One region of the Sphingobacterium sp. UBA5996 genome, then DNA from elsewhere that is predicted to be linked to it. Evidence: riboswitches for the same ligand, from Rfam matches in the RefSeq annotation. Region 1 holds a riboswitch; the other holds the start of a gene.

Region 1 (7,041 bases):
AACCCGCTCTTCCAGATCTTGCTTGCGGATCGTTGAAACAGCAATCGGCGTCTTTCTACCCGCAGCAATATCGATGACCCCATGACCAACAACAACGACCTCATCCAAATTCGTTGACGATCCAGCTGTAAAAATTGGATTGATATTCAACGGTTCCCCCGATTTCAGCATGATGTTTTCAAAAATAACTGGCGTTTCTCCGATATAAGTGACCTCAACTTTATAAGGCCCCCCTTCTTGAAGATTTGAAATTTGAAATTTTCCTTCGGCATCGGCTGAGCCACTTATTACTTGTCCACTTGGGATGTGGATAATTTTAATAGTTGCTCCTTTAACCGTTTGTCCAGTAGCTTCTTTGACAACTCCTGAAACTGAACCAGTATTTGCTGTTTGACCTTGAACGGCACCGTAACTAGCAAAGACAAGGGCAAAAAAAAGTAAAGACTTTTTCATGGTAGATGTGATTGTTTTGTTTTTGTGCTGCAAAACTAGGAATTGATTGTCTTTTTAACTAATTTTAACATGCGTGATGTCTAGGCGTATATCGATACGTAAAAAAATATTTTTAGCCTTCCTTATAAAAACATGGATTTCCTAAAAAAATGGGCAACAGATAATTGAAATGGCTAAAATAAACACAATGTATCCATCATATTTTTGAAAAAACACTAAATTTAACAGGAATAAAATTTTGTCTTATTTGAATAAGTAACCTTTTTGAGTTTCACGTGGGGATTTTGCAGCAGAGCTTTTTCTGCAAACAATCTAATAAGGTTATATTATACATACATTCAACTAACTGAAAAATATGTTGTCAATCCAACAAGCTTATAGCGGAATTCTTGAACCGTCATTAATCGCGGAGATAGCGAAAAATGCGAAGATAAAAACATTTAATGAGGGGGATCTCATTATCGATACCAATCAATATATCAAGTCCATGCCCCTGCTCTTAGATGGAGCAATAAAAATTGTTCGCGAAGACGAAGATCAGGGAGAATTGCTGCTTTATTATCTGGAGCGAGGTCAAACCTGTACGATGTCAATTGCCTGCTGTCTAGGAAATAAAAAGAGTGAAATCCGTGCACGTGCTGAGAAAAAAACTACGGTGGCCATGATTCCCAACGAACTTGTCAATCTTTGGATGGGAAAATATCCTTCTTGGCGAAATTTCATAATCTCAAGCTATTCAAGCCGCATGGAGGAAATGTTGCAAGCCATTGATAGCTTAGCCTTCTCTAATATGGAAGAACGAATTATCAACTATCTCCAGGCGAAGGTAAAACTGAATGACGACCGAATACTCACCCTCACCCATCAAGATATTGCTTCCGACCTCAACACATCCCGTGTGGTTGTCTCCCGAATTTTAAAAAAGCTGGAACAGGAGGATAAAATTGTATTGCTTCGGAACGAAATCAGGGTATTAGTGGATTGAGCAAAACATTCGTATCTTTAGCTATAAGTAAATTTCGAAAGGTATTCATATCATTTTTATTTTAGATGAAGATAGAAAAATTAGGATTTATAGGACTAGGAAATATGGGTTATCCCATGGCTAAAAATCTAGAAAAAGCTGGATTTCCGCTTTCTGTTTATAACAGAAACAGCAGTAAGACACTGGGTTTTGAAGAGCATTTGATCAGAAAAGATATCGCCGAACTCGTCGATCAAAGTGATATCATATTTTCCATGCTCACGAATGATGATGCCGTCGACGATGTATATGAAAAAATCCTTCACTGCAATGTCAAGGGTAAACTATTTGTCGATATGAGTACAATCTCGCGCGAAGGCTCTATTTCTACTGCATCGAAATTAAAAGAAAAAGGCGGGGCTTTTATTGATGCACCTGTAGCCGGCAGTACTAAACCAGCGGCTGAAGGTTCCCTTATTATTATGGTCGGTGGCGAATCAGAACATGTTCATCGCGCTACACCTTACCTTGAGAAAATGGGCAAATCGATCAAACATCTTGGGGAAAATGGCCAGGGGATCTCGGCTAAACTTGCCATAAACTATTTTCTTTCCACCATTTATCAAGGGCTTGCGGAGACGATCCTGTTTTCAGACAAATTGGACATTAATCGGGGGCAAATGCTCGAAATTATCAACGATAGTGCCAGTGGCAGTGGTGCGACAAAAGTGAAAACACCTTTGCTTGTGGAAGAAAATTATGCTCCAGCGTTTGCACTGGATCTTATGCTAAAAGATATCCGGCTGGCCCAACAGGCTGGCGCCGATTATCCGCTTTTAAAAGCACTGCTTGAGACGTACGGAAAAGCGCATGAAAACGGTTTTGGACAACTCGACGTTATCGGCATTATTGAATCTATAAAGTCTTGATTCACGTTGCAAAGAGCAAAAGGTAACCCAATCAAAAAGGATAAATATAATAGCCTAACGACGATTGCAAATACATAGACAGAAAAATTATTTACATATGAAAAAAGTAATGACTCTATTGCTGCTTACCATGGTTACCATGACTTCACAAGCGCAAGAACTAAAACAAATTTCGTATCAAGATGGTGAGCAAAAACTCAAAGGATTGATTACCGCCAATACGGCAAAAAAAGGAGCAGCTGTCCTCATTCTCCCGGCATGGAAGGGAATTGACAACGAAGCGAAACAAGCCGCATTACAACTGGAAAAAGAAGGCTACATTGCTTTCATTGCTGACATTTACGGTGAAGGGAACATTCCCTCAGACAACACGGCAGCATCGAAAATAGCTGGACATTACAAAACCGACTATAAGGCTTATCAGCATCGCATCACGCTAGCATTAGAACAACTAAAAAAAGAAGGAGCGGATCCCAACAAGATTGCTATCATTGGCTACTGTTTTGGAGGTACCGGCGCGCTCGAAGCCGCAAGAGCGCATTTACCCGTCAATGCAGTGGTCAGTATTCATGGCGGCCTATCCAAATCTGCAGACAGACCCAATGGTGCTATCAAAACAAAAGTGCTTGTTGAGCATCCTGCAGACGATAAAAGTGTATCCAAAGAAGATTACGATGGGTTGGTCAAGGAATTAAACCAAGGGAAAGCAGATTGGCAAATAATCACCTATGCAAATTCTGGACATACCTTTACCAATCCAGAGTCGCCAGAGTATAATCCAGTGATGGCGGAACGCGCCTGGGCGCATACGTTATTATTTTTGAAAGAAGTGTTAAACTAGCTAGCAACACGAACAACAGCAATATCTCTCCACATGAATTATAATTCGAAGCTGAAAATCTATCCGACTATTGTTCATTTCTTGATATTGCTGTTGTAAAGCATCATCGCAATCCCCCATCCTTTAAAATCACTAAAGATAGCAAGCCCTCAAAACCAGGGGACAAATCGTGTCGCAAATCGTGTGACAAATCGCGGGACAAACTTTTAAAAAAGGAGAAAAAAAGTGTGAACACATACATTTCTTGATTAATTTTGAAAGCAAAATAAGGTCGAATTGAGAAAAAGAATACTAATAAGTCAACGTCATCCAATACTATATTTTCTTGCGGTATGGGCACGAAGAATGCACCGAAAAGCCGTTTGGCTGTTGGATGATAAAAAATACGCTGCTGTTAAATCAGCTGATAAACTTCCCTTCCGCGTTAAAAAACACCAGTCTGTATTGTTAAAGAAACTGGGCGAAAACAACATGCAATTGCAGATCAATAAAGTTACCAATCTGAAAATTGCAGCATCACAGATCACGAGCATTCTGATCAGGCCACAAGAAACTTTTTCATTTTGTAAATTGGTAGGACTACCTACCGCAAAAAAAGGGTATCTGTCGGGAATGGAACTTTCTTTCGGCGAAGCGCGAGCGGGCATTGGTGGTGGAATCTGTCAAATATCAAATCTCATCCATTGGCTTGTCATTCACAGCCCGCTTACGGTCACTGAACGCTACCACCACTCTTTTGATCCTTTTCCCGACGATGGCCGTGTACTACCTTTCGGTAGTGGCGCTACCGTATTCTATAATTATCGGGACTATCAGTTCACTAACAATACCCCTTACACCTTTCAAATAAATCTGTGGTTTACCGACAAATGTTTAGAAGGTGAATTGAGAATCGATCAAGAGCTGGATTTTGCGTACCATGTATTTGAAAAAGAGCACCAATTTCTTAAAATAGACAATCAGTTCTTTCGGAAGAACGAGATCTGGCGCGAGAAGTTTTTAAAATTTCAAGGTGGAAAGATTTTAGAAACAGAACTTTTAACCAAAAATTTTGCGCGGGTTACTTATACCCCGGATGAATATACTGAAATTAGTTCCGACCGAAAGGCGTAATTCATTTTCATGATGATGATGATGCACGCTCTTTTAATATGAAAAGTCCACTTTTTTGTTTAAATTTGGGATGGCTTTGGGGGTATTCTGTATAGAATTGAGATAGTCCCTTTGAACCTGATTCGGTTTATACCGGCGTAGGGAAAAGCAACAATCCACTGTACAGCATACCTTTATACTGCACAGCCCATCGCTCTTCCTTCCCTCAAAGCCACACGAATATAGCTTAACATGCAAAAAGAATGGAAGATTCTATTATCAATTTATTGGAGCAGGTGAGGTTTGAAAAACCGCTCGTGCATAACATCACAAACCTCGTTGTGATGAACACTACGGCCAACGCACTTTTGGCCTTAGGAGCATCCCCTGTAATGGTACACAGCCCATTGGAAGTACGCGAAGTTGTGGACATTGCACAAGCGCTCGTCATTAATATCGGTACTTTAAGTGAACATACAGCCGAAGCGATGCTGGTCGCTACGGAACACGCCAATACCATCGGACGACCGTGGGTATTGGACCCTGTTGGTGCCGGGATATCAGCATTTCGCAATGACTTACTTTCCAACCTATTAGCGCTAAAACCAACAGTAATCCGTGGCAATGCATCGGAAATCATAACGCTGTACAATTCCAACCAACCGAATACAAAGGGAGTTGACAGCACCGCGGATAGTAAAGATGCGCTCAGGTTTGGAAAGCTATTGCAACAACATACTGGCTCCATCATCTGTATTTCTGGAAATATAGACTATATTCTTTCGGAAAAACACACGGTTGAAGTGTATAACGGCCACCCCTTAATGACGCAAGTGACAGGACTTGGCTGTAGTGCTACTGCACTCATTGGTGCATTCCTGGCTGTTACGGATGGCCACTTTGAAGCTGCTGTCGCAGGGGTCTCCCTCTTAAGCCTGGCCGGAGAGCTCGCAGCCAAATCGGCCAGCGGCCCGGGCACACTGCAATTGAATCTTTATGATGAACTCTATCGGCTTAATGCAGAACGTCTGCAATCAAGTCTCAAGATCAAACACTATGCACATTAATCCGCTTTTCCCATATCCTTTATATTTAGTCATCTCCGAGCGGGATTGTTATCCCAAAAATTGGCTTCAGGTCGCCGAAGAGGCTATTATTGGTGGTGTTGATCTGATTCAATTGCGAGAGAAAACGGATAATCCCGCTACCTTTTTAGCAAAGGCCATGCGCTTGAAAAAGATTACCGATCACTATGGTATTCCTTTGGTAATTAATGATGCCGCAGCAATTGCCCACCAAATCGGGGCCTGGGGAGTGCATGTGGGTCAAAACGATCTCAAACCAGTCGCCATTCGAGAAAAATATGGAGACAGATTAACTATTGGATGGTCCATAGAAGCTGTGCAACAGCTGGAGAGCCAACAGATGCTAGTCGTCGACCATCTTGGTGTAAGTCCCATCTTTTCAACACCTACCAAAAGAGATACTGTTACCGAATGGGGAATTACGGGTTTAAAGCACCTTCGGAATAGGACCGAAAAGCCATTAATTGCGATCGGAAGCATGAATTTCCACACCGCACAACAAGCTTGGAAAGCGGGCGCAGATTCCATCGCAGTTGTTTCGGCCATCTGTCAAAGTGCCGATCCCAGACAAGCCAGTGCACAATTAAAAGCCTTACTAAAATGACAAAAAACAAAAAATATAGGGTTCCTACTGTACTTAGCATTGCAGGATTCGACGGAAGCGGCGGAGCCGGCATACAGGCAGATACCAAAACGATATCGGCACTGGGCTGCTATGCGATGAATGTTTTAACCGCCCTCCCCGTTCAGAATACGCAAGGTGTGAGACGTATTTATGAGATACCTACCTCGGCTGTACAAGATCAGCTGGATGCAATCTTTGAGGATATTTATCCAGATGCAATCAAAATAGGCATGGTGCACAATATTGAGCTTGTAGAGCTCATCAGTAACTATTTGACAAGGTATAAGGGACCAATCGTATTTGATCCGGTCATGGTATCGACGAGTGGGCACAAACTTATTCATGACGACACCATCCAGGCCTGCGTAACACGTCTTTTTCCCTTAGCAACACTGATTACACCAAATTTAGATGAGACGAGTGTCTTAGTGGATGAACCTATTCATACTGTCCAAAAGATGGAAAAAGCTGGAAATAGTTTACTGGCTGCGGGTTGTCAATCTGTTCTGATTAAAGGTGGACATCTACAGAGTGAAGAGTTAACATCCCTCTTATTTCAACAGCAAAAGCCTCCAATTGAATTCAAGTCACAAAAAATTAACAGCAAAAATACACACGGTTCCGGCTGCTCGCTCTCTTCAGCAATTGCGAGCCAATTGGCACAAGGCGTTGCTCTCGATCGCGCAGTAGACATCGCATTATCCTATATACACGCGGCGATTTTGGGAAGTAAAAATCTTCGCATTGGCAAAGGAAATGGGCCATTAAATCACTTCCATAACCCCCTTAAACTTATGCAATATGAACTGGACTGATCATGCCTGGGATGCTATAACACCAATTTATTCGGATATACTTGCTATGCCATTTATCGTTGAGCTTAGTGATGGAAGTCTTCCCTTGGATAAATTTCAATTTTACATGCGGCAAGATGCATTCTATTTGGAAGAATTTGGTCGTGTCCTTGCTTTTATAGGTGCAAAGAGCGCTGACAACCAACAAGCATTGGACTATTTCGAGTTTGGGCGCAATGCACTTCTTGTTGAAAGAGC
Region 2 (7,041 bases), on a different contig from region 1:
CGCAGCGATACTGCCGTCCTCCAGTCCGAGATGTACGCCGTCTGCGTCTACAGCCGCTGCAAGCGCAGGATGATCATTGATGATACAGGTGGCGCCGTATAGCGAACACACGTTTTTGATCTTTTCTGCCAATGTGTAAAGATGCTCTTGGCGAGCTCCTTTCCACCTAACTTGTATCCATTTGACACCAGCATCAAGAGCTTTTAAAATATTATCTTTTTGTGCATCTAATGTTTGTCCTTGTGATATGTATTGGAGTTTTTCCATAGTTTTTGTTGACATGCAATGAAATTTTGAATTGGGTCTGGATGCTGCCATAAAGCGCCATACAAAGCAATTCCATCTGCCCCTTCCTGCAATGGCAGGAGGCAGTTAGCTTGGTTTATACCGCCAAGTGCTATCAGACGAACCGTAAAATTAACGCGTTTTGGAAGTTGATTCAGTTGGGCATTATCTCGTCCGTATCCTTTTTTTGAAATACTTGGAAATATTGGACTGAGAAGAGCATAAGCCCAGCATTCATCCAGTTTGTTGAATGCCAGGATATCATGTACAGATGTTGAGCAAATAATTGGAGCGTTCATCTGACTGGAGGGGCTATGCTGTCTACTCCATTCATTTATATGAATGCGTGCGATCCCAAGTTCAGCCGACAGGTGAGGGTGGGAATGGAGGACCAACTTTTCAAGATATGCAGGATCTATTGATTCTACATATCTTGCCATTTGTAAGTCTGTAAAATGATATTTGCGTAAGTGCAGGAAATCGAGTCCCTTTTCAAAAAGTGTATGGAGAACCGCTTTTTCGGTATCTATGGTCTCTTCTGGCGTTAGTGCAATGATCATGAATAGATTTCTTTACCCTGTGCGATAAATTCTTGGGATTTTTCAAGCATACCCTGCGCTGCACTATCCCGTATTTCTTGCGTAATTTTCATGGAGCAAAATTTGGGGCCGCACATGGAACAGAAATGAGCGACTTTAGCTGCATCTGCAGGCAAGGTTTCGTCATGATATTCCCGTGCGGTATCCGGATCTAGGGACAGATTGAATTGATCTTCCCATCTGAATTCAAATCTTGCTTTACTTAAAGCATTGTCACGATACTGTGCTCCAGGGTGTCCTTTGGCCAAATCGGCAGCATGCGCGGCTAGTTTGTACGTGATGACACCATCTTTAACATCTTTTTTATTTGGTAGTCCGAGGTGTTCTTTTGGGGTGACATAACAAAGCATGGCACAACCGTACCAACCGATCATCGCGGCTCCAATGGCCGAAGTAATATGGTCATACCCCGGAGCAATATCGGTGGTAAGCGGGCCTAAGGTATAAAATGGAGCTTCATTACAACATTCCAGTTGTTTGTCCATATTTTCTTTGATCAGTTGCATTGGGACGTGACCGGGGCCCTCTATCATTACCTGAACATCGTGTTTCCAGGCGATCTTCGCAAGTTCACCCAATGTTTCGAGTTCAGCAAATTGAGCCGCATCGTTGGCGTCCGCAATAGCTCCAGGGCGAAGACCATCGCCAAGCGAAAAAGCGACGTCATATTGTTTCATAATCGAGCAGATTTCCTCAAAATGGGTATAAAGAAAGTTTTCTTTGTGGTGAAAAAGACACCATTTAGCCATGATGGAACCACCTCTTGAGACGATACCAGTTACCCTTGAAGCTGTAAGATGAATATAGCGAAGCAGTACACCTGCATGTATAGTAAAGTATGAAACACCTTGTTCTGCCTGTTCGATCAAGGTGTCTTTAAATATCTCCCAAGTAAGGTCTTCGGCTACCCCTTTTACTTTTTCTAATGCTTGATAGATTGGTACGGTGCCGATTGGAACGGGTGAATTGCGGATGATCCACTCGCGGGTTTCATGAATATTTTTACCTGTGGAGAGATCCATGATGGTGTCGGCCCCCCAACGGCAGGCCCAAACCGCTTTCTCAACTTCCTCTTCGATACTCGAGCTAACAGCACTATTGCCAATGTTGGCATTGATCTTAACCAGGAAATTACGGCCAATGATCATCGGTTCACTTTCAGGGTGATTGATATTATTGGGAATGATCGCTCTTCCGGCAGCGATTTCTTCGCGGACAAACTCGGGAGTAATCTTTTTTTTAGGTGTTCTGGCACCAAAGTTTTCACCTGTATGCTGATGATCCATTCCAGGTGTGGTGGCTACTAGCTGCTCGATACGTTGATTTTCCCGGATAGCTACGTACTCCATTTCGGGGGTAATGATGCCTTTCTTTGCATAATGTAATTGGGTGACATTTCCGCCAGAAGTGGCCACCTTCGGTTTATGACTATAGGCAAATCGGAGCGCATCAAGCGTTGGGTCACAGAGCCTTTTTTGTCCGTATTGGGATGTGATGTTGGCTAGCTGGGTCACGTCCTGGCGATTCAATATCCATTGTTCGCGAAGCCGCGGGAGACCTTTTCGGATATCGATCTGAAAATCCTCATCGGTATATGGACCAGAGGTATCGTAGATTGTGATAGGGGGATTAATTTCTACTTGCCCATTGCTCAATTTGGTTGGACTTAAAGAAATTTGTCGCATAGCAACTTGAATAGGAAATAGCGTTCCAGGTACAAAAATTTTCTTTGAATTGGGAAAAGGGGATTGCGTAATTGTTTCAGCTGTCATTTTTCTGAATTGAAGTGAATGATTAGGGTGATTTTTTTGAAATCATTATCCGCCTTGCGATGCGGTTATTAAGATGATTTGATCGTGAGGATTGAGTGTTGTTGTAGCCCAATCTTCCTTGGGTATAACATGGTTGTTGATGGCAGCGGCAACACCTTGGGTTTTGCCAGATAATTCCAAGACCAATAGTTCCTCAAGTGAAAGAGGGGCGGGGTCGAAAAATCGAATTTGATGGTTTATTGTAAGTTCCATTCCTTAATTTTTTTGGTTAAACTTTAGGAATGGCTACACGAAGGTACAGCAATGCACCTGTTAGACAGCTCACTTTTCCCTACGCCAGTATGATCCGGATCAGGTTCTAAGGGTAAAATCTCAGCCTGCACAAGCAGACACCCCTAAAGTTAAAACGAAGATAGTATTATTTTTGTGAAAGTTGCAAGAATTTTAATTTAAATGCCTCACAGATAGATCAGGAAAGTGCAGGTCGCGATTTGGGAAATATTTAATATATTCGTTTTTTAATCAGCTAAAACAATTTAACAGTTACCGACAATTATACCCTTTAATGCGTAGGATTTTATTGACAATACTATTGTGTATGGCATGTACTGCATATGCACAATCTAAGAATAACTGCACTGCTGTACAGTTGACATGCGAACATCTGGTCAATCCGCTAGGCATTGACGCATCCCGTCCGAGACTAAGCTGGCGCCTTGAAGACCAGCGAAGGGACGCTTTACAACAAGCTTATCAGATTCTTTTAGGGCAAGATTCTCTTGCATTGTTACACGGGGCAAAAGCGCATTGGGACAGTGGAAAGCAGCTAAGTTCGGAGATGTTGGTGCAATATAATGGTACCGAGTTAAAACCGCGGACAAAATACTTTTGGCGAGTTAAAGTATGGGACCGAGACGGCATTTCCAGCGTTTCAGCAATAGCATCTTTCGAGACTGGAATGATGGGGAAGGATCTTTGGACAGGAAAATGGATCAGTGACAATAAAGATATCAATGCGCGCAACGCTCCGTATTTTAGGACTGAATTCACTGCCAAGAAGCGAATAAAATCGGCTCGTGCTTATGTTGCTGCTGCCGGATTATATGAACTTTCTATTAATGGCGTGCGCATTGGAGACCACCGTCTTGATCCCATGTATACGCGATTTGATCGTCGAACACTGTATGTGGTAGAGGATGTTACCGGACAACTTCAACGAGGTGCGAACGCGATTGGCGTCGTTTTGGGAAATGGATGGTATAATCATCAACCGCTGGCGGTATGGAACTTTCATCAAGCCCCATGGCGAAATCGGCCAACATTCTGTTTGGAGCTTAAAATCGAGTATACAGACGGCACACAGGAAACGGTCGTTTCAGATAAGCAGTGGAAAACAGCTTCCGGTCCAATTATCTATAACAATATTTACACGGGTGAGCATTACGATGCTCGAATTGACATGCCCGGGTGGGATATGCCAAAATTTGAAGATTCAGCCTGGCAGGCCGTTCAATATAGAACTGCTCCATCTACCTATATCGTTTCTCAACAAATGGTTCCGATTCGACTGGGAAAAGTATTCAGACCAAAATCAGTCACAAAGATTGACCACCGTACGTATGTTTTCGATATGGGGCAGAATATGGCGGGGATTACAAGGATTCAGGTAAAGGGGCCGAGGGGTACTGTTCTGCGTATTAAGCATGGTGAACGGTTACAGTCTGATGGCCGACTCGATCAGTCCAATATCGATGTTTACTATCTTGGCGATAAGGAAAGCGAGCCATTTCAGACGGATATACTAACCTTAAGTGGTCGCGATGATGAGTTTATGGCTAAATTTGGTTATAAAGGCTTTCGTTATGTCGAGGTTAGCAGCAGCGCAGCGATAGCTTTGGATAATTCTGCTGTGACTGCCTATTTTATGCACAGCGATGTTGAACCTATCGGACAGCTTAAAACATCCTCGGAATTGATTAACAAACTATGGAAAGCGACCAACAATGCCTATTTGTCGAATTTGATGGGGTATCCTACGGACTGCCCGCAACGCGAAAAAAATGGTTGGACAGGGGATGGTCACCTGGCGATTGAAACTGCCCTGTATAATTTTGACGGTATTACAGTTTATGAAAAATGGCTGGCCGATCATCGTGATGAGCAACAAGAGAATGGCGTATTACCAGATATTATTCCAACGGGTGGATGGGGGTATGGTACTGCGAATGGTCTTGACTGGACAAGCACCATCGCCATTATCCCTTGGCAGATCTATCAGTTTTATGGTGATCCCCTTGCATTGGAAGAATGCTACGATAATATTAAACGCTATGTCGATTATGTCGACGGCATCAGCCCCTCAGGCCTTACTACTTTTGGACGCGGAGATTGGGTTCCAGTTAAGGCTCAGTCCAATTTGGAACTGACGTCATCTGTTTATTTCTATGCTGATGCGACCATTTTGGCTGCAGCTGCAAAGTTGTTCGGAAAAACGGCAGACCATCAAAAATATGATCAACTTAGCAAAAGAATCAAGGCGGCAATTAATGCGAGATTTTTGAATGCTTCTAGTGGAATTTATAACAATGGAACACAGACGGAATTGAGTGTACCGCTCTATTGGGGAGTTGTCCCTGACGAAATGAAAGCGAGGGTTGCGGCCAATCTAAATAGGAAAGTTGAAGAGGCTCACTTTCACTTGGACGTAGGGGTATTGGGAGCAAAAGCCCTCTTGAATGCATTGAAAGATAACGGGTATGGGGTTACCGCGTATAAAGTTGCGGTACAAGATACCTATCCGTCTTGGGGATGGTGGATTGTCAATGGGGCGACAACACTGTTAGAGAACTGGGATTTAAAAGCAACTCGGGATATTTCGGACAACCACATGATGTTTGGTGAAATTGGTGGCTGGTTTTTTAAATCTATCGGCGGGATTCTTCCTGATCCCGAACAACCTGGATTCAAAAACATACTGTTGAAGCCTATTTTTCCTCAGGAATTGAAAGAATCATCCATTTCTTACGAATCACCCTATGGTAAAATTTTATCTCATTGGAAATTAAGTGGTAATAAGATTGTATATGATGTTCAGATACCTCCAAATGCGAAGGCGACATTTTATCCTCCAAATAATGTAAGCCATGGTAATATTATTGCATTGAAGGCTGGTAAACACCGGTTGGAATTGGAACTCAAGTAACATTTTACTGGTATCAATCCTATTGTATTTGATTGATACCAGCAAAAATATTTTATATTTGGAAGAAATACGTGGAACGATTTTACCTTTTTGAATTCATCTTCCAATATAGGAAATTGAAGTCAATCGTATCAAAATGAAATTTTCATCTTTTGGAAACTTGTCGTAATTAGTTGCAACCAAAAAAATAGAATATTTTTAAAGGCGTTCTTTGTCGGATAAATTGACTGTCTAAGTCATTATAGCGACGAGGAAATAAATACTAGCTAGATAATTGATAAAAATGGATACAAAATATCAAACAATTGATACAGCAAATTGGAAGCGAAGGGAGCACTTCGAGATTTACCGTGGGGATGTAAAATGTGGTTTTAGCCTTACAGTTAAGCTCGATATATCGGCGGTGGTCCAATTTGTAAAAATGCGCGGTTATAAGTTCTATCCTGTCATGATTTACCTCCTTTCGAGGGCTGTGAACCAACATGCTGAATTCAAAATGGCAATGAGAGGTAGCGAATTAATTTGTTGGGACAGGGTTGACCCTATTTACACAATACTGCATAAAGAAGCCGAAACTTTTTCTGCATTGTCAATAGGATATCAGGAAAATTTTACCTCTTTTCTGCAAGAATACGAGCATGTTGCTGAAAAATACAGTGATAACAAGCTCTTTTTCCCAGAAAAACCGCCAAAAAACCATTTTAATATTTCAGCTCTTCCCTGGATTCATTTTGATAGTTTCAATCTTAATGTTGCAGATTTTAGCAATTATTTTTCACCGACATTTACGATTGGAAAATATAAGGTTGAAGGAGATAAGACCCTTATGCCATTGGCTATACAGGTACATCATGCGGTATGTGATGGTCTGCATGTTGCCAAGCTGATCGATACGCTTGAAGCACTTTTTCAGGACGTCGAGTCTTTTTAGTCGATCGAAACTCTACATCCCATAGTGTTATTATAGTTACATATAGTTTAATTTTATTCTTTGTTTGCTATTTTAATACTGTTTTTTTTATTTTTTTTGTATCTTTAGTATGTTTTTAAACTAAATAATCCTCGCATTGTTATTTTAATAGCATGCTAGCGATGGGCATCAAATTGGTTTTTGCAATTCATATTCAAATGAAGTATACATTATATAGGGAACAACAATTAGCTTGCGATATAGCGCGCGCTT

The links. A riboswitch is a leader RNA that binds a small molecule or an ion and turns the genes downstream of it on or off. The one in region 1 is predicted to bind thiamine pyrophosphate.
Region 2: another riboswitch for thiamine pyrophosphate. It lies ahead of thiS (sulfur carrier protein ThiS); the one in region 1 lies ahead of thiM (hydroxyethylthiazole kinase).

The regions. Positions count from the first base shown of each region.
Region 1 is NZ_DJAS01000010.1:163,104-170,144, reverse strand. It holds gene B3E00_RS07285 (TonB-dependent receptor) at 1-453, opposite strand, end outside; gene B3E00_RS07280 (Crp/Fnr family transcriptional regulator) at 809-1,438, shown strand; gene B3E00_RS07275 (NAD(P)-dependent oxidoreductase) at 1,504-2,346, shown strand; gene B3E00_RS07270 (dienelactone hydrolase family protein) at 2,444-3,187, shown strand; gene B3E00_RS07265 (VanW family protein) at 3,464-4,300, shown strand; TPP riboswitch at 4,369-4,461, shown strand; gene thiM (hydroxyethylthiazole kinase) at 4,543-5,346, shown strand; gene thiE (thiamine phosphate synthase) at 5,336-5,968, shown strand; gene thiD (bifunctional hydroxymethylpyrimidine kinase/phosphomethylpyrimidine kinase) at 5,965-6,804, shown strand; gene tenA (thiaminase II) at 6,791-7,041, shown strand, end outside.
Region 2 is NZ_DJAS01000012.1:136,865-143,905, reverse strand. It holds gene thiE (thiamine phosphate synthase) at 1-282, opposite strand, end outside; gene B3E00_RS09425 (thiamine phosphate synthase) at 228-845, opposite strand; gene thiC (phosphomethylpyrimidine synthase ThiC) at 842-2,656, opposite strand; gene thiS (sulfur carrier protein ThiS) at 2,702-2,908, opposite strand; TPP riboswitch at 2,968-3,063, opposite strand; gene B3E00_RS09410 (alpha-L-rhamnosidase) at 3,255-5,858, shown strand; gene catA (type A chloramphenicol O-acetyltransferase) at 6,142-6,789, shown strand; gene B3E00_RS09400 (SRPBCC family protein) at 6,987-7,041, shown strand, end outside.